3 regions of the Frateuria edaphi genome follow, and region 3 is predicted to be linked to each of the others. Evidence: predicted binding sites of a transcription regulator. Region 3 holds the regulator's gene; each other region holds the start of a gene.
What was found. Region 3 encodes sigma-54, which starts transcription at its own class of promoters, with help from an activator protein. Its sites were predicted from a motif close to TGGCACGNGCNTTGC; they were not measured.
Positions count from the first base shown of each region.

Region 1: a site for sigma-54 is predicted at 2,273-2,287, ahead of glnA (type I glutamate--ammonia ligase). Genes of this name have one in related genera too.
Region 2: a site for sigma-54 is predicted at 4,377-4,391, ahead of flgB (flagellar basal body rod protein FlgB). Genes of this name have one in related genera too.

Region 1 covers NZ_CP088251.1:3,586,897-3,592,767, reverse strand. Annotated here, with positions in the region: gene LQ772_RS16565 (CHASE3 domain-containing protein) at 1-332, opposite strand, end outside; gene LQ772_RS16560 (energy transducer TonB) at 542-1,249, shown strand; gene LQ772_RS16555 (undecaprenyl-diphosphate phosphatase) at 1,268-2,065, opposite strand; gene glnA (type I glutamate--ammonia ligase) at 2,326-3,735, shown strand; gene LQ772_RS16545 (DUF2235 domain-containing protein) at 3,805-5,316, opposite strand; gene LQ772_RS16540 (DUF3034 family protein) at 5,490-5,871, shown strand, end outside.
Region 2 covers NZ_CP088251.1:734,335-740,205, forward strand. Annotated here, with positions in the region: gene LQ772_RS03260 (EAL and HDOD domain-containing protein) at 1-132, opposite strand, end outside; gene LQ772_RS03265 (flagella synthesis protein FlgN) at 219-668, opposite strand; gene flgM (flagellar biosynthesis anti-sigma factor FlgM) at 678-1,004, opposite strand; gene flgA (flagellar basal body P-ring formation chaperone FlgA) at 1,102-1,797, opposite strand; gene LQ772_RS03280 (methyl-accepting chemotaxis protein) at 1,797-3,101, opposite strand; gene LQ772_RS03285 (chemotaxis protein) at 3,304-4,233, shown strand; gene flgB (flagellar basal body rod protein FlgB) at 4,434-4,838, shown strand; gene flgC (flagellar basal body rod protein FlgC) at 4,838-5,260, shown strand; gene LQ772_RS03300 (flagellar hook assembly protein FlgD) at 5,270-5,871, shown strand, end outside.
Region 3 covers NZ_CP088251.1:508,358-514,228, forward strand. Annotated here, with positions in the region: gene ptsP (phosphoenolpyruvate--protein phosphotransferase) at 1-833, opposite strand, end outside; gene LQ772_RS02225 (HPr family phosphocarrier protein) at 830-1,099, opposite strand; gene LQ772_RS02230 (PTS sugar transporter subunit IIA) at 1,092-1,484, opposite strand; gene rapZ (RNase adapter RapZ) at 1,569-2,474, opposite strand; gene hprK (HPr(Ser) kinase/phosphatase) at 2,479-3,381, opposite strand; gene hpf (ribosome hibernation-promoting factor, HPF/YfiA family) at 3,635-3,958, opposite strand; gene LQ772_RS02250 (RNA polymerase factor sigma-54) at 4,090-5,529, opposite strand; gene lptB (LPS export ABC transporter ATP-binding protein) at 5,630-5,871, opposite strand, start outside.

The DNA.
Region 1 (5,871 bases), 690 kb from region 3:
GGGAGGTTCCGGCGCAGCTGCGGATCCTCCACCTCGCGATCGAGCGTCCGCAGCAATGCCGCCAGGTTGCTGCGGGCGCGGGTGTACGGCGCGAGATACGCTTTTTCGCCGGTCAGCAGGTAACCGCGCTGGCCCGTTTCGGCACCCTGGATCGTCAACATCGTGCGCCGCAGCGACGCGCGCACCGCCTGGATGTGCTGTTGCTGCTCCATGCCTTCCTCGCGCGCCGCCGCCAGCACGTAGGCACCGGCCAGCAGCGAGGTCAGCAAGACGAAACCCGCCGCCAGCATGATTCGCGACCAGAGCAGGCTTGGTGGTTTCTCTGCCGCCATCGGGACGCCGTCCTATGCGGCCGGGCCGGACTGGCCAGCGCGCGCGATCATCCTAGGCACACCGGGCGTGCGCGGAGCGTGGGGGCCAGTGCGGAAGGCCCTTCGTGACACGGCCACTTCCCGCGCCCCGCCTTCGCCGGTGTAGGCTGCCGTCGCGTGCATGTGCCGGGGAGGGTGCAGGGATGAGGATTGGGCTGGCAAGCGGAGCCGTGCTGTGGGCCGCACTCATGCTGTCCGCAGGGACGGCACGCGCGGTCGATGGACAGGTGGTGCAGACGTATCACCTGCAGGCCGGATTGGACGTCGATACGGCCGGACAGGTGGCCCGGGTCGAGTTGCCCGGGGAGATTCCGGCCGTGCTGAACGCGCCCGCCCAGGAGGCGATCAAGCACTGGCGCTTCAAGCCACCCGTGCGGGCGGGCCATGCGGTCACGGCTCGTACCTATGCCTGGGTCGACCTGGTCCTGGTCAAGCGTCCGGACGGCAATTACGGCGTGGCCGTGCGCTACGTCAAGAATGGCCCGGCACTTGCGCTTCGGGCGCCCCGATGGCCGATGGAGCAGGGCGACGGGCGACTGACGATGGCGGCCACGGTGCAACCGGACGGGAGCCTGACCGACATCAAGCTGGTCGACTCCGAGTTCAGCAGTCCGCTCGCACGAAAACAGTTCGCGCTGGCGGTGAAAGAGGCGATACGCCTCAGCCGCGCGCTGCCCGAGCTTGTCGACGGCAAACCCGTCGCCACTCGCATGCAGATCCCGGTCACCTTCAGGACGCGGAATCCGTCGGGCATCGCCGAGGCCGAGGCCAACCGGCCGAAAGACCCTGCCGCAGACGCCCGCGAAACACCTGATCTCTCCGGGCAGGCCATCGCGCTGGACAGTCCGGTCCAATGGGTCGCTGGCCCGCCGGGTTGACCGGGCCGGCGGGAGGCTTCAGCCGCCCGAGGGCAACCACAGCAGCAGCGCCACGCCAAGCGCGATTCGGTAGATCGCGAACGGGGTGAAGCGGTGCGTGCGGATGTAGCCGAGCAACCACTTCACCGCGGCGAAGGCGACGATCGCGGATACCGCGAAGCCGACGATCAGCGCGCTCCAGTCCTCGTGCGCCGCACCGCCGTTCTTCACGACCTTGAGCAGTTCGTAGCCGGTCGCCGCATACATCGTCGGGATGCCGACCAGGAAGGCGAACTCGGTGGCCGCGGCGCGGTTGCTGGTGCCGGCCAGCAGCGCGGCGAAAATGGTGGCGGCCGAGCGCGAGGTGCCGGGGAAGATGCCGGCGAGCATCTGCGCGATGCCGACCAGCACCGCGACCGTCCACGTCACCTCGCGCCGGTCCGGCTTGCGCGCGGCGACCGCTTCGGCGCCCAGCATCCAGAAGCCGCCGATGACCAGTGCCCAGGCGATCGGCGTGACCGTGTCGGGCAGGGTGAAGCCGAGCTTGACCGCGATGAAGCCCAGCACCGCGGTGATCAGGAACGCCACCGTGAGCTTGGCCAGGTAATCGCGGTTGGCCGGGTCGCGCCACTGCGTCAGCAATTGCCACAGGCGCTTCCAGTAGATCAGCGTCACCGCCAGGATCGCGCCGGCCTGGATGCCGATGTTGAACAGGTCCGAGCGCTGGCCCAGGCCCAGTTGCTCGGCGATCAGCAGGTGCCCGGTCGAGGAGATCGGCAGGAACTCGGTGATGCCCTCGATGATGCCGAGCAGGATGACGCGGATCAGGTCGCTCACTAAGGGCTCTCCGGCGAACGGTAAAGCGGCATAGCTTACGGGGAAGCGGGCACGGCGGCGTGAGGCCGAATTGACTCATCATGGTGCAATAAGTCGTGCCAAAGAGGTGCAACATGCCCGTGGGAGCGCGCCCTGTGCGCGAGCGCGATCCCGCTCCGAAGCGCCATGGTGGTGGCGTACAAGGTGCGCTCCCGCAGGGCGTACGGCTGGCACGGGCATTGCAGTAACGGCCGCATCCTTTCCCGCTCCGAGGCTCGCCCATGACCGCCCAGAAAGTGCTCGACCTGATCGCCGAACACGACGTCGAGTTCGTCGACCTGCGCTTCGCCGACATGCTCGGCAAGCACCACCACGTCACCTTCCCGGCGCACGCCATCGACGAGTCGACCTTCGAGGACGGCAAGATGTTCGACGGCTCCTCGATCCCGGGCTGGAAGGGCATCAACGAGTCGGACATGGTGCTGCTGCCCGATCCGGACACCGCGCACCTGGATCCGTTCTCCGCGCACACGCAGCTGATCCTGCACTGCGACGTGCTCGAGCCCTCGACCATGCAGGCCTACGGCCGCGATCCGCGCTCGATCGCCAAGCGCGGCGAGGCGTTCCTGAAGTCCACCGGCATCGCCGACACCGCGTTCTTCGGCCCCGAACCGGAATTCTTCATCTTCGACTCGGTGCGCTGGCAGAACGACATGGGCCGCGTGTTCTACGAGATCGGCTCCGAAGAGGCGGCGTGGTCCTCGCGCTACAAGTACGACGGCAACAACACCGGCCACCGCCCGGGCGTGAAGGGCGGCTACTTCCCCGTGTCGCCGGTCGATTCGCTGGGCGATCTGCGCGCGGACATGTGCAAGGTGCTCGAGTCGCTCGGCCAGGTGGTCGAGGTGCATCACCATGAAGTGGCCAACGCGGGCCAGTGCGAGATCGGCGTCAAGTTCAACACGCTGGTGAAGAAGGCCGACGAGCTGATGACGATGAAGTACGTCATCAAGAACGTGGCGCACCAGAACGGCAAGACCGTCACCTTCATGCCCAAGCCGATCGTCGGCGACAACGGCTCGGGCATGCACGTGCACCAGTCACTGGCCAAGGACGGGCAGAACCTGTTCGCCGGCGAGCTCTATGGCGGCCTGTCGCAGATGGCGCTGTGGTACATCGGCGGCATCTTCAAGCATGCCAAGGCAATCAACGCCTTCGCCAATTCGACCACCAACAGCTACAAGCGCCTGGTGCCGGGCTTCGAGGCGCCGGTGATGCTGGCCTACTCGGCGCGCAACCGCTCGGCGAGCTGCCGCATCCCGTACGTGTCCAGCCCGAAGGGCCGCCGCATCGAGGTGCGCTTCCCCGATCCGATGAACTCCGGCTACCTGGTATTCACCGCGCTGATGATGGCCGGCCTCGACGGCATCATCAACAAGATCGACCCGGGCGCGCCGGCCGACAAGGACCTCTACGACCTGCCGCCGGAAGAGGAGAAGAACATCCCGCAGGTCTGCGCCAGCCTGGACGAGGCGCTCGCCGCGCTGGACAAGGACCGCGAGTTCCTCAAGGCCGGCGGCGTGTTCACCGACGACTTCATCGATGCCTACATCGAGGTGAAGATGAAGGAAGTCACCGCCTACCGCGCCAGCACGCATCCGCTGGAATTCCAGATGTATTACGCGATCTGAGCGTGGCGGGATGGTTCGGCGGGACGGGCGCTTCGGCGCCCGTCTTTTTTTGCAGGCTCCGCGAAGAGGTCAGGGTCGCTCGATCGCCAGCGCCACGCTGCCGTGGTTGTTGGCGTAGGCCTGCCAGGCGTCGTTGGCGTAGGCGTAGAGGTAGCCGCTGGCGGTCGGGGTGAAGCGGCAGCCCTCGCCGATGACGAAGGTCTCGCCGCGGTCGTCGCCTTCGCCATTGGCGACGAAGCCGATCAGTGCGCACCAGGGCGCCGACTCCACGCGGCGGGTGAACCAGAAGTCGCTGTCGCCGTGGCTGGCCATGTTGAAGACGTGCTCCATCGAGCCGAGGGCGGAGGCCGCCAGGCGCGCGATGTCGGAGGCATGGTGGCCATCCACTTCGCCGCCGGCGGGGGAAAACTTCGCGCTTGCATCGAGCCATTCGCCGGAGGCGCCGAAGCGGTAGGTGACACCGGCCTCCAGATACAGCCCGGTGGCGTTCCAGTGGGTGGAGGCGAACACGTCCATGCTCACGCGCGTGCCCGCGGCGAGCGTGCGGGTAGGCCAGTAGTCGCCCTGCGCAAGGGGTGGGTCGGCCTGTCGCGCGAGGGCGCTCGGGTGCAGGAGGCCGGCCAGCACACTGGTCCTGTCCATCTGCGCCACCGCCCGCGGCTGGTTGCGGCCGAGCTTGAACATCCCCTGCCGCGAATCGTGCAGCACACCCTGCGGATCGGGCCGCAGCTGCGCACGCGTGTTGTCGCGCAGCCGCAGGCCACAGCCGGCCGCCTCGTCGAGCATCCACGCCAGCGCGATGTCGGACAGCCCGGCCTGCGCGTAACCGCCGCCGACGTCGCCGTGCACGCCGGGGAACCACACCTGGTGCACCCGGTCGGGGCGGCGAATATGGGTCCACAGCGTCGGCATGAAATCCGCGCGGCGCTCGTCCATCGCCACCGCATGGCGGGCGTTGGCGATCATCAGGCTGATCTTCGTGTCGTGGAACTGGTAGCGGCGCGGGTCGCCGATGAAGCGCAGCACCGACAGCTCCAGCGGGATACCCAGCGCGCCGACGGTGTCCCACACGCCCATGAAGTGCACGCCGATGGTGCCCGCCGTGGGCTGCCCGGGCGGTACGCCGTGGAAAGCCCATCCGTCCGGGTTGGCAAACGGCTTGCCGGAACGGTAGGCCTCGAACACCTGCTCCACGCGCGACCACACCTCGGCCGGGGCGAGCGTGGCATCGGAAAGGTCCAGCAGGCCGCCATGGGCGAGCAGGCCGCCCAGGCTGCGCACGGTATAGGCGCCGCGGCTGAAGCCGAACAGGAAGATGCGGTCGCCCTCGTGGTAGCGCACGGCGAGCCATTGGTAGGCGCTCATGATGTTGCGCTCCAGCCCGGCGCCGGTGCCGCCGCCGACCATGCGGTCGAGCCAGCCGCCGTTGGTGCCCACGCCGGGGTGGTAGTAGGCCAGCTGTTGCTCGTCCTTCACCGCGGCGTTGTAGAGCTTGGCCACGTTGGTGGGCGCGGGCAGGCCCTGGTCGGTGTGTTCGAGGGTGTTCCAGGTGCCGTCGCAACAGACGATGAGTTGGGTCATGGCCGTGTCCTCCCCGGATCGCGCAGGGCCGACCGTACGCCCGCCCGGGTGGCCGAACCGTCGTCGCCGTCGCACGCCGGCGTGCCCGGCGATCGACACCGCTGCATCCGATCGTGGGACGCGTCCGTAATTCCTCCAACGGCGCGCTCGCGTGCCACGGACAGGGAGACACCATGCAATACCAACGGGGGAATCGCGCCCGCCTGTTCGGCGCACTTCTCGTCGCGGCGGCCGCACCGGGCCTGGCGATGGCGGACGATGCCGGCAGCAGCGGCAAGCTGTTGCTTACTGGCGGCGTGAGCCAGGTCGAGGGCGCCGCCGGCGGTGGCCTGACGCCGTGGGCGGTGATCGGCGGCTATGGCACGCGCGACCAGATCGGCGCGAATGCCTTCTACACGCGGGTGAACCTGCCCGACTACCACCTGGACGACGCCGGCGTGATGGTCGGCCTGTACAACCGCGTCGAGCTTTCCTACGCACAGCAGCGCTTCGATACCGAGGAAGTCGGCGCGGCGCTCGGCCTTGGCCGCGGCTTCACTTTCAGGCAGGACGTGG
Region 2 (5,871 bases), 230 kb from region 3:
GCGGTGGAACATGACTTCGTAGGCGAACAGCTCGCGTTTCTGGTCCAGCATCGGCACCCGTACCACCGGCAGCGGGATGTCGCGATTGCCGGCAAGGCGGGACTGGGCGGAAGCGGTGGCGGTATCGCTCATGTCTTGATCTGCTCGCGGGGCTATCCCGCCTGGGGTGGATCGCCACCGGCCTTGCGGCGCGGTGTCCGGAAGGCTCTCTCTTTCAGTCAGACCGAACCCAGGTGGTGCGAGCGCAGGGCCGTGCGCACTTCGCCACCGGGTCCGTACACACTGCGCACGTCGCCGCCCTGGCCACTCAGCACGGCCAGCGCCTCGCGCACCTGCGCCAGCCGCTGGCTGACCAGGCTGCCATTGCGCTGGTTCATTTCCTGGCATCCGCGGATCACCTCGAGCACCTCGCGCCAGCGCGCCTCGACCCGCGCGGCTGCGTTCGGCTCGAGCTTGAGCATCTGCACGCGCTCGGCGTCCAGCTCTTCCAGCCGCTGCATCAGCGCCTGCTTGTGCGTGCCGGCGCGGTCCAGCGCGACCGCGTCGGCGGCGACCAGCGCGTCGCGTTCGGCGACCAGCGAGGCGGAGAGCTCGGTGGCGGCCCGATGCAGGTCCTCCACCACCGCGTCCAGCGCGGCTTCGAGCTCGTGGTGCAGCAGCTTGCTCATGGCGTGCGGTTACGGCTTCGCCGGGCCGCCGATCTGCGCGTCGAGCGCGATCATCTTGTCGGCGATGGCGGCCGGATTGACCTGGTAGCTGCCATCGGCGATCGCCTGGCGGATCTTCTCCACCCGCTTGGTATCGATCGCGGCCTGGCCGTCCACCTTGGCGGCGTCCTGCAGCGCGCGCGCCGAGTCGGTCAGGCGGACGCTGTCGTCCTTGCCCGGCACGCTGGCGGGAACGTCGCTGGCCGCATTGCTGTTGCCGGCCGCCGTGCCATTGGCCTGGTTGCCCGGTGCCTGGGGCAGGAGCGGCAAGCCGTTGTTGGAAATGGTCGTGTTCATCGGTCCTTCTCGAGTCGGTTAGGCCCTGTCCCTTGGGGAATCGGCCGGGCTGGAGAAAACTTTAGTGTCTTGGGGAACATGGATTTTCGGCGACCGTTCAGGGTAACGCCACGACCACGCCGGGGCCGCGCACGATGGCGTCCACGACGCGGCCAGAGCTGCCGTTGCGCACCCGCAGGCGGGCGCCCGAGTCGCCGCTGCCCAGGGCCACGCCCTCGGCGCGCACCGCGATCCCGTCCAGTTCGGCGAGCAATTGCACGTGATCGCCCGCGCGTACGGTCTGCCGTCCGCCCAGCGCCCCGGGTGTAAGCACGCTGCCGGACCCGACCGGTCGCGACAGGCTGCGCTCGGCCACCTGGTCGAGGCTGGCGACATAACCGTAGGGCAGGCAGGTGACGTCGCGCTCCTCGGCGTGTACGTCGGTCGCCACGATGCCGTCGCCGCGGATCAGCGGGCGATTGGCCACCAGCACCTGGCGCCAGACTTTCAGCGTCACCGGCACGCGCAGGGTCCAGCCGTCCGCGGCCGGGCAGCGCATCACGACGCTCAGCCTGGGCGTCATGCGCAGTCCGCCGGGGAGGCTGGCCGCGAGTGGCACGGCACAGTCGGCGACGTGCAGGCGAGGATCCAGCGCTTCGGACTTGACCTCGACCCGGCTACCGGGCGCGGCGTACTGCTGTTCGACGAAGCGTTCGGCCTGGGCGCGCAGGTCCGCTTCCGACATCGGCGCGGCAAGGGCCGGCAGGGCCGTCCCGAGCAGCGCGAGCAGCAGGCAGCGGCGCGCCAGGGCCATCAGGCGGTGGCCAGCAACGCGGCGAGGTGGGTGACTACCGCCTCGCGTTCGGACTCCAGCTGCTGGCTCAGCTGCTGGGCCTGTTCGATCTGGCCATTGCAGAGCAGGCCGACGAAAGCGTTGCCGTGCTCGGACAGCCGTGCGCCCGCCTCGCTGAGCGCGCTGGCGGCCGGCTGGTCCGGATGTTGCGCCGCGAGCCGGCGCACGGTGCGGTCCAGCGCATCGGTGTCGAACCAGCGCCGGTCCAGCGCGCCTGGTTCGAGCAGTGCGAGCTCGGTTGCCTGGCGGAGGCCCTGCGCCGATTCGCGCACGGCCAGGCTCAGGCTGGCCGGGTCGTTGCCGGCCTCCTGTTCCAGCCAGCCCAGCGCCAGGCGATGGGCCAGCAACGCGGCGCGGCTGAGCGCCTCGCTCTGCCGGCGCGCCTCGGTGCTGCGCCGCTGCAACGCGCCGAGCGCCGCCTGCGCCGCGGCGGCGCGGGCCTGCTGCACGTCCTGGCCCTGCCGCAGCTGCGCGACCTTCTCGCTGGCGCTGGAAAGCGCCTCGGCGCTCCTGCCCATGGCGCTGTTGGCCTGGCTGACGCCGGACTGCGCGTGTTCCAGGCGCTGCATGCCCTGCTGCACGTCCACATCCAGCTGGCGGGAGAAATCCCCGATGGAGCCGGTGACCGTCTCGATCTCGGTGGTGGCCTGGGTGGTCTTCTCGGCCAGCTGCTTGACCTCGTCGGCGACCACCGCGAAACCGCGGCCGGCTTCGCCCGCACGGGCGGCTTCGATGGCGGCGTTCAACGCGACCAGGTTGGTCTGGTGGGCGATTTCCTGCACCGCGCCGGTGAGCTTGCGGATCTGACCGACCTGCTCGGCCAGGCGCGCCTGGTTGCGGTTCATCGCCGACAGCGCGCTGCGCAGGAGGCGCAACTGGCCATCCAGCTCGCTCACGCCGGCGCTGCCGGTCTGGCGGGCCTGCTCGACCTGCGCCAAGCCGTTGGCGACCTGCTGCAGGGCCGTCGAGATTCCGGCGCTGGCGTCCGTCAAGCGGCCGACGCCATCGCGGCTTTCCTGGGTGGCCTTGTCCAGCGCGGACTGCTCGCGCCCCAGTACCTGCGCGGCGGCCAGCACCAGGCCCTGCTGCTCCAGGGTCTGCAGCGCCAGCGCGGACGGCTGGCCGGCGTCGAGGCGGGCCAGCAGCGGGGCAAGTGCGCGGGCGACCGCCGGATGCTGGTTCGACAACTGTTCGAGGCGGGCCTCGTCGCCAGCGGCGGCCGCTTGGACCAGCGCGGCCAGGGACTGGCTACGGATCAGGCTCATGTGGATTGCGGTTCCTGCGGATGAATGTTCAGGACATCGTCTGGATGCGTCGAAACTTGAACAAGCAATGCATGTGCCACCGGCGCTCCGGCGCATCGTCGGGAGAAAATATGGGGCAGCTGCGCGGTTGGAGCCCGAACCTCAAGAGCCGGGCCGGGCCGCCGATACGCAGGAGCTAGTCCTTACTTTGCTGGAGACACGCATGGCCGGCGCGCTGCTGGAAAACGTCGAACGCCAGACCCGCCTGGCCGGGCACAACCGGGTGGCGATGCTGCTGTTCCGGTTGGGCGATGCGCAGTTGTTCGGCATCAACGTGTTCAAGGTGCGCGAGGTGCTGCGCCGCCCGCCGCTCGAACGCATGCCCGGCGCCCACGCGCTGATCGCCGGCAGCTGCGACTACCGCGGGCAGACCATCCCGGTGATCGATCTGGCCGCGGCGCTGGGCTATCCGGCGCTGGTCGCCGAGCCGTCCGCGCACCTGATGGTCACCGAGTTCAGCCGCACCGTGCAGGGCTTCCTGGTGTCCGACCTCAAGAACATGGTGCATTGCGAGGGCGAGTCGCTGGTCGCGCCGAGCGCCGCGCTCGGCTTCGGACCGCGCGTCAACGCGGTGACCCGGATCAACGGTGCGCTGGTGGCGGTGGTCGACGTGGAACACGTGCTGGCGAGCATCGACGGCGCACCGGGCGAGCTCTCCACCCAGATGCAGCGCGCCGCAGGCGCCCACACGCTGCGCCCGCGCCGCGTGCTGGTGGCGGACGATTCGGTGGTCGCGCGCCGCCGCCTGATCAGCATCTTCCAGCAGATGAACATCGAATGCGTGGTGGCGCAGGACGGACGCGAGGCGCTCGATCGGCTGACCGAGCTGGCTGCGGCGCCGCCGGGGGAGGGCGTCAACCTGGTGGTGTCCGACATCGAGATGCCGCGGCTGGACGGCTATGCGCTGACCCGCGCCATCCGCGAAACGCCCACGCTGCGGCGCCTGAAGGTGGTGCTGCACAGCTCGCTGAGCGGCCTGTTCAACGAGGCGATGGTGCGCGAGGTTAACGCCGACCGTTTCATCGCCAAGTTCCAGCCGGACCTGCTGGCGCAGGCGGTCATCGACCTGCTGCCCGAGGAAGGGCTCGCCTAGGGTAGGCGTCAGCCAACCGTTTCCGGCGGCCTGACGGTCGGCTTCAGGCCGCCCTGAAGGACCGTCGGAAAACCGACTCCGCGCCGGGGACGTAAACCCCAGCGCCCGCGCAAAGCCAGCTGCGGCGAGGCTTCGCGCCCCCATGGCACACAACTTGCCTCAAGCCCCGTGCGGACACATCGACCGCGCGGAGGCAAGCGATGAGCCAACCCATCGACAACCTGTTCGGCATGCACACCGGCGCGCTCGCGCTGTGGCAGCGCCGTACCGAAGTGCTGGCCAGCAACCTGGCCAACGCCGACACGCCCGGCTACCTCGCCCGCGACGTCGACTTCCGCAAGGCACTGGCCGCCGCCGGCGGCAACGGCGCCGGCAACTTGCCGCTGGCCGCGCCGACCCAGGGCCAGATCGATCCGGTGGCGCAGGCGCGCGACACGCTGTCCTATCGCGTGCCGACCCAGCCGAGCATGGACGGCAACACCGTCGACGCCCAGCAGGAACAGGCCGCCTTCGCCGCCAACAGCGTCCACTACCAGGCAAGCATGGCCTTCATCACCGCGCAGATCCGCATGTTGCGGACCGCGATCACCGGAGGCCAGGGCTGATGTCGCTTTTCAACGTCTTCAACGTCGCCGGCTCCGGCATGGCGGCGCAGTCCACCCGGCTCAACACCGTGGCCAGCAACCTGGCCAATGCCGACAGCGTGGCGAGCACGCGCGATGCCGCCTACCGCGCCAAGGAGCCGCTGTTCGCGGCGATCCGCAACGGGCTGGACGGCCAGCCGGCCGAAGCCGGCAGCGAGGGCGTCAAGGTCCTCGGCGTCACCGAGAGTCCCAACGCGATCACCAGCCGCTACGAGCCGGGCAACCCGCTGGCCGACACCGACGGCTACGTCTACCAGAGCAACGTCAACCCGGTGGACGAGCTGGTCAACATGATTTCCGCCTCGCGTTCGTACCAGAACAACGTCGAGGTGATGAACACCGCGCGCCAGCTGATGCAGAAGACGCTGGACCTCGGAAAGTAAGGAGCGGCCATGAGCGACCTCGCAATCAACTCCAGCAACGCCGCCGGCACCGCCGGCGCGCTGGGCCAGACCAAGACGCTGAGCCAGGCCGACTTCCTGAGCCTGCTGATCCAGCAGATGCGCAACCAGGATCCGACCCAGCCGATGGATTCCTCGCAGATGGTCAGCCAGTTGGCGCAGATCAACCAGGTCTCGGCCACGCAGAACCTGCAGACCTCCTTCGACGCGTTGTCGCAGTCGATGCAGGGCAACCAGTTGCTGCAGGCCTCCAGCATGGTCGGGCGCAACGTCACCGTGCCCTCGGCGGTCGGTCGCCTGCAGGGCGGAAGCCTCGATGGTGCCGTGAACGTGCCCGATGGCGGTGGCCGCACGCTGGTGCAGATCGTCGACAACGCCGGCGACGTGGTGCGCACGATCGACCTGGGCACGCAGACCGCGGGCCTGGCCGACTTCCACTGGGACGGCACCGGCAACGACGGCCAGCCGCTGCCCCCGGGCACCTACGGACTGGCGGCGCAGACCGGCAACACCGCGGTGGCCACCTATGTCACCGGCAAGGTCGCCGGCGTGGGCATGACCGGCGCCGACGGCGCCTACCTGGACGTGGACGG
Region 3 (5,871 bases):
GCGAACAGCTTCAACGCCACGCCGTCGCGGGTGCGCGTGGGTGCGTTCGCGAGCTTGGCCAGGCGTCGCCCTTCGGCTGCCGCTTCGCGCTGCCAGGCGCGGTAGCGGGCCAGGTCCTGCGCGGTGGGGTGGACAATGGTCTCGCTGCGCTCGGCGTCGAGCAGGATCAGATCGTCATCGTGAATGGTGGCCAGCGCGTCGCGCGTGCCCACCAGCATCGGCAGATCCAGGCTGCGCGCCAGGATCGCGCTGTGCGAGTAGACGCTGCCAGAGCTTGCCACCACGCCGAGCAGGCCGTTGCCGACCAGGTGCGCCATGTCGGCCGGTGCGATGGTGTCGGCGACCAGGATCTCGCCCACGCGCGCGGCGAGCTTGCGCTCCTCGCGGCTGGTTTGGCGCTGCAGGGCGGAGATCACCCGGTTGATGACCTGGTCGACGTCCTCGCGGCGGCTGCGCAGGTACGGATCGTCCATGGCCTCGAACACCTTGGCCAGGCGGTCGCGCTGCTTCTTGAGCGCCACGCCGGCGCGGTAGTGGCCGACGCGGACCAGGTCGTCGAGGCCGCGCAGCAGTTCCTTGTCGTCGAGCAGGAGGCTGTGCGCGTCGATGAACTCGTTGACTTCGCGCGCCAGCGCGCCGTGCAGGCGACCGCGCAATTCGTGCAGTTCCTGCCGCGCGGTGTCGAGCGCGCGATGCAGGTTTTCCAGCTCGCCCTCGACTTCGTCCTCCGCCAGCGGGCGGGTGTCGACCAGGTAGCGGCTCGGCTGCACGAGGCGCGCGCGACCCAGGGCCATGCCCTTGGAGGCGGCGGTGCCGGGCAGCAACTGCCTCATGCGCCCTCGTCGAACTTGCGCTCGAACAGCGCCACGACGCCGGCGAGGGCCTGCGCCTCGTCGGGGCCGTCGGCACGCACGGTGAGCGGGGTGCCCAGGCCGGCCGAGAGCATCATCACGCCCATGATGCTCTGCGCATTGACCTCGCGGCCCTTGCTGACCAGCCACACCGTGGATTTGAAGCCCTGCACCAGTTGCACCAGCTTGGCCGAGGCGCGCGCGTGCAGTCCGAGCTTGTTGGAAACGACGAGATCCTGTTCAAGCATGATCGATGAAAATTCCCCCGCGGCCGCCATGGGCTGCCACCTGTGCCAGTTCGTCCAGCGGTTTCTCGGCGTAGTTGAGCACGCGCAGCAGCATCGGTAGGTTGAGCCCGGACACACAACGCAACCGTACGCCCAGCGACGTGAGCGAAAGGCCGATGTTGCACGGCGTGGCGCCGTACAGGTCGGCCAGCACCAGCACGCCGTCGCCCTGGTCGAGCTCGCGGGCGTGGTGGGCGGTGAGCGTACGCATCACGTCCGGATCGGCGTGCGCCGGCACCTCGACCGCATCGACCTTCAGCGGCAGCTTGGGCATGACGTGATGCGCGGCGGAGATCAGCGCCCTGCCGACTGCCTCGTGCGTCATCAGGAGGACGCCGACGCTCATGGGCCTGCTCCTGCCGCATGGCCGGTGATCATCGTAGTGCGCTCCTGCAGCGAGTGTTTCGTGCGCGCGGGGATGCGGGCGCGTTCATTCGAGTTCACGGTGAAAGGTGAGAACGCCTTCGCGCTTCGCACGGTAATGCGCGGCCAGGCACTCGACCAGGTAGACCGATCGATGCCGCCCGCCAGTGCAGCCGACGGAAATGGTGACGTAGCTGCGGTCGTCCTGCTCGAAGCGCGGCAGCCAGGCGTCGAGCCAGCGCGCGGTGTCGGCGAAGTATTCGCCGACCATCGGATCGGCCTCGAGGAATTCGCGCACCGGCGCGTCCTTGCCCGAGAGTGGGCGCAGCTTGGGCTGCCAATGCGGATTGGGCAGGCAGCGGGCGTCGAAGACGAAATCCGAGTCCAGTGGCAGGCCGCGACGGAAGGCGAACGACTGGAACATCAGCGTCAGGCCTTCGGTGGCCGCCGCGTAGCCGGTGGCGATCAGCCGGCGCAGCTGGTGGACGTTGAGGTCGCTCGAATCGATCACCTTTTCGGCAATACCGATCAGCGGCCGCAACAGGCGGCGTTCCTCGGCGATCGCGTCGGCCAGCGACACGCCGCGGATGGCCAGCGGATGTCGGCGGCGGGTTTCCGAGTACCGCTTGATCAGTACTTCGTCGCTGCAATCGATGAAAACCAGGTGGACGTGCACGCCGGCGGCGGCCAGTTCGGAGAGCACCAGAGGCATGTGCTCGAAATCCTCGCCGCGGTTGCGCACGTCCACGCCCACGGCGATGCGCCGGCGGCGGCCGCCGCCATCGCGGCGCACCGACTGCACCAGTTGCGGCAGCAGCCCGCTGGGCAGGTTGTCGACGCAGTAGAACTCCAGGTCCTCCAGCGCGCGCAGCGCGACCGTCTTGCCGCCGCCGGACATGCCGGTCAGCACCACCAGGTGCACGGCGTTGGGATCGTTGAGGCCGTTCGAGGGCGCGGGATCGTTCGTACTCATGGGTTCACCACGGCGGAAGCCGGCGCATCTGGTGCGCCTGGCGGTCGATGAATGTCTGCGCGGGATCGATGCCCTTGCTCTTGAGCATATGGTGGCGCACCGCCGCTTCCACCAGTACCGCCAGGTTGCGGCCGGGGGCCACCGGGATGGTGATCATCGGCACGGAGACCTCCAGGATCTCGCGGTGGCTGGTGTCGCCGGTCAGGCGCGTCGCCGCGTCGATGTCTTCGCCCTCGCGCAGGGGCTTGAGGTGCACCACCAGGCGCAGGTATTTCGAATGCTTGACCGCGGTGTGGCCGAACATCTCGCGCACGTTGAGCACGCCCAGGCCGCGCACTTCCAGAAGATCCTGCAACAGTTCCGGACACGTGCCGTCGATCACGTCAGGGGCGATCAGGGTGAACTCGGTGGCGTCGTCGGCGACCAGGCGGTGGCCGCGGCTGATCAGTTCCAGCGCCAGCTCGCTCTTGCCCGAACCGGACTCGCCGGTAATCAGCACGCCGATCGAAAACACCTCCAGGAACACGCCGTGCAGGGTGATCCGCGGCGCGAGCAGGCGCGCGAGGTGGTACTGCATCCAGGTCAGGAGCTCGTGGCCGCGCTTGGCGCTGATCCACAGCGGGGTGTGGGTTTCCTCGGCCACCTCGCGCAGGTCCGATGGGATGGTCTGGTCCTTGGTCACGATCAGCGCCACCGGCTGGTAGGCAGCGATCTTGTGCATCGCTTCCCAGCGCTGGCGCGAATCCAGGCTGTCCAGCCAGTTGAGCTCCTCGGTACCGATGATCTGCACCTTGTTCGGGTAGATCACGTTGAGGTAGCCGATCAGCGACGGGCGGCGCGTGGCGGTGGCGCCGGGTTCGAGCACGCGCCCCTCGCCACGCATGCCCGCCACCCAGCGCAGGCCCATGCGCTCGTGGACGCCGTCGAAGAGTTGTCGTGCAGTCAGGCGTTCCAAGGAGTGTCCCTGCCGGGTGGCAATGGGCGCCATTGTGCCAGCTATGCGGGGGAGGGCGGGCCGGGAGGGTGTCGCGAGGCCGGCCATCCGCCCGTGGCTTGGTATCTTCCCTGCGCTCGCGGGGAAGGCTCGGCTTGCGGCATCAAGCTTCGAGCAAAAAAAGACCCGCCACCGGGGCGGGTCTCTTTCGCAGGAGCCGGACGAATCAGCCGATCTGGCGCGCTTCGCGCGCTTCCTGCTGATGCTTGTCGGTCACCTTGTCGCGGTGGCGGCGCAGTTGCGCGGCGAGTTTGTCGAACACCATGTCGATGGAGGCATACATGTCGGCGCCGCAGGCCGCCGCATGCAGGGCGGCACCCGTGGTGCTGAGGGTAGCGTCGGCGCAGTGCTGCAGCTTGTCGATCGACAGCACCATGCTCAGGCCCAGGCACCTTTCGTCGAGGCGGGTCAGGCGATCGAGCCGGGATTCGGCATGCGCACGCAGGGCGGGGGTGACTTCGATCTGCTGGCCGGTGAGTTGGAACTGCATGGGGCGCCTCCTCTGGTACAGGCCGCCGTGGGGCGGCGGGTTCGCATGCCGGTGATTGGTGCCGGCATGCCGGTCTTCATTCGGTATGGGATCGTTCGGGCCGGTTCCAAGTGGTGGGTTTCAGGCGCCGGTCAGCCGGCGCGTTGTCGCTCGCTCGAGCTGGGGATGCGCAGAGCCTCGCGGTACTTGGCCACCGTGCGGCGCGCGACCTGGATGCCCTTGCGGTTGAGCTCCTCGGCCAGGGCCTGGTCGGACAAGGGCTTGCGTGTGTCCTCGCCGTCGATGAGCTTCTTGATCATCGCCTGGATGGCCGTGGCCGAAGCGCCGCCGCCATCTTCGGTGGAGACGCCACTGGAGAAGAAATACTTCAGTTCGAAAGTGCCGCGCGGCGTGTGGATGTACTTGCGCGTGGTCACGCGCGAGATGGTCGATTCGTGCATGCCGACCTCTTCAGCGACTTCGCGCAGGACCAGCGGGTGCATCGCTTCCGGGCCGTAGTCGAGGAAGGCGCTCTGACGGCGCACGATCGCATCGGCAACCTTCAGCAACGTTTCGGCGCGCGACTCCAGGCTCTTGATCAGCCAGCGCGCCTCCTGCAATTGGCCGCGCATCCAGCTGGCGTCCTCGCCGCGCGCCTGCGCGATCAGGCTGCAGTAGTGCTGGTTGAGGCCCAGCCGCGGCTGGCAGTCGGGATTGAGGCTGACCTTCCAGCGGTTGCCTTCCTTGTAGGCGTAGACGTCCGGCGCCACGTACTCGACCGGCGTCGCGTCCAGCGCGGCGCCGGGACGCGGGTCCAGGCTGCGGATCAGCAGCGCCGCGGCTGCGACGTCTTCCTCGCTCGCGCGCAGCTTGCGCGCGAGCTTGGCGACGTCGTTGCGTGCGAGCAGTTCGAGCTCGCCGGCGACGATCTGCAGAGCGAGCCCGCGATGCGGCGTATCGGCATCGAACTGCTCCAGCTGCACGCGCAGGCAGTCGCGCAGGTCCAGACTGGCGATCCCGGTGGGATCGAAACGCTGCAACTGGCGACGCACCGTCTCGATTTCATCGATCGTCGCGTCGAGGTCCGCCGGCAGCGCGGCGAGCACGCCTTCGATGCCTTCGGCAAGGTAGCCGTCGGCGTTGAGCGCATCGATGATGACCGTCGCGATCAGCCGCTGGCGCGTGTTGAACGGCGAGAGGTTCAACTGCCACAGCAGGTGTTCCTGCAGGGTCTCGGGCGCGGCGTTCTGCGGTTCGAAATCCTCATCGCCGCGGCTGCCGGAGGGCGCGCTGCTGCCGAGCGAGAAATCGATCGGCGCCTCGGCTGGCGTGTCGGCTTCGCCCCAGTCCGCGACGTCGTCCGCGTTGTGGTCGACGGTCGGCGCTTCGGCCGGGGCGGCGGAGAAACTCTCTTCCTCGGTTTCGCCCGGCGCCGATTCCTCCTCGAACTCCAGCAGCGGGTTGCCCTCGGCGATCTGGCGCAGTTCCGCTTCCAGCTCCAGCTGCGACAGCTGCAACAGCCGGATCGCCTGCTGCAACTGCGGCGTCAGGGTGAGCTGTTGGTTGAGTCGGAACTGGAGCCCGGGTTTCATGCCAGCCGTTGCGGAGAGACTTGCGGTCATCCTACCCCGGTGGGTGTGACGCGACCATAGCGATGGCAGGCTCCGACGGGCCGTGCGTCACATCACCGCTTCAGAGCTTGAATTCGCGTCCCAGGTACACCTCGCGCACCTTTTCGTCGGCGAGGATGTGCGCTGGCGTGCCGCGCGAGAGCACCTCGCCGTCGTTCAGGATGTAGGCGCGATCGCAGATGCCCAGCGTCTCGCGCACGTTGTGGTCGGTGATCAGGACGCCGATGCCGCGTTCCTTCAGGTGCCGCACGATGCGCTGGATTTCGCCCACCGAAATCGGGTCGACGCCGGCGAACGGCTCGT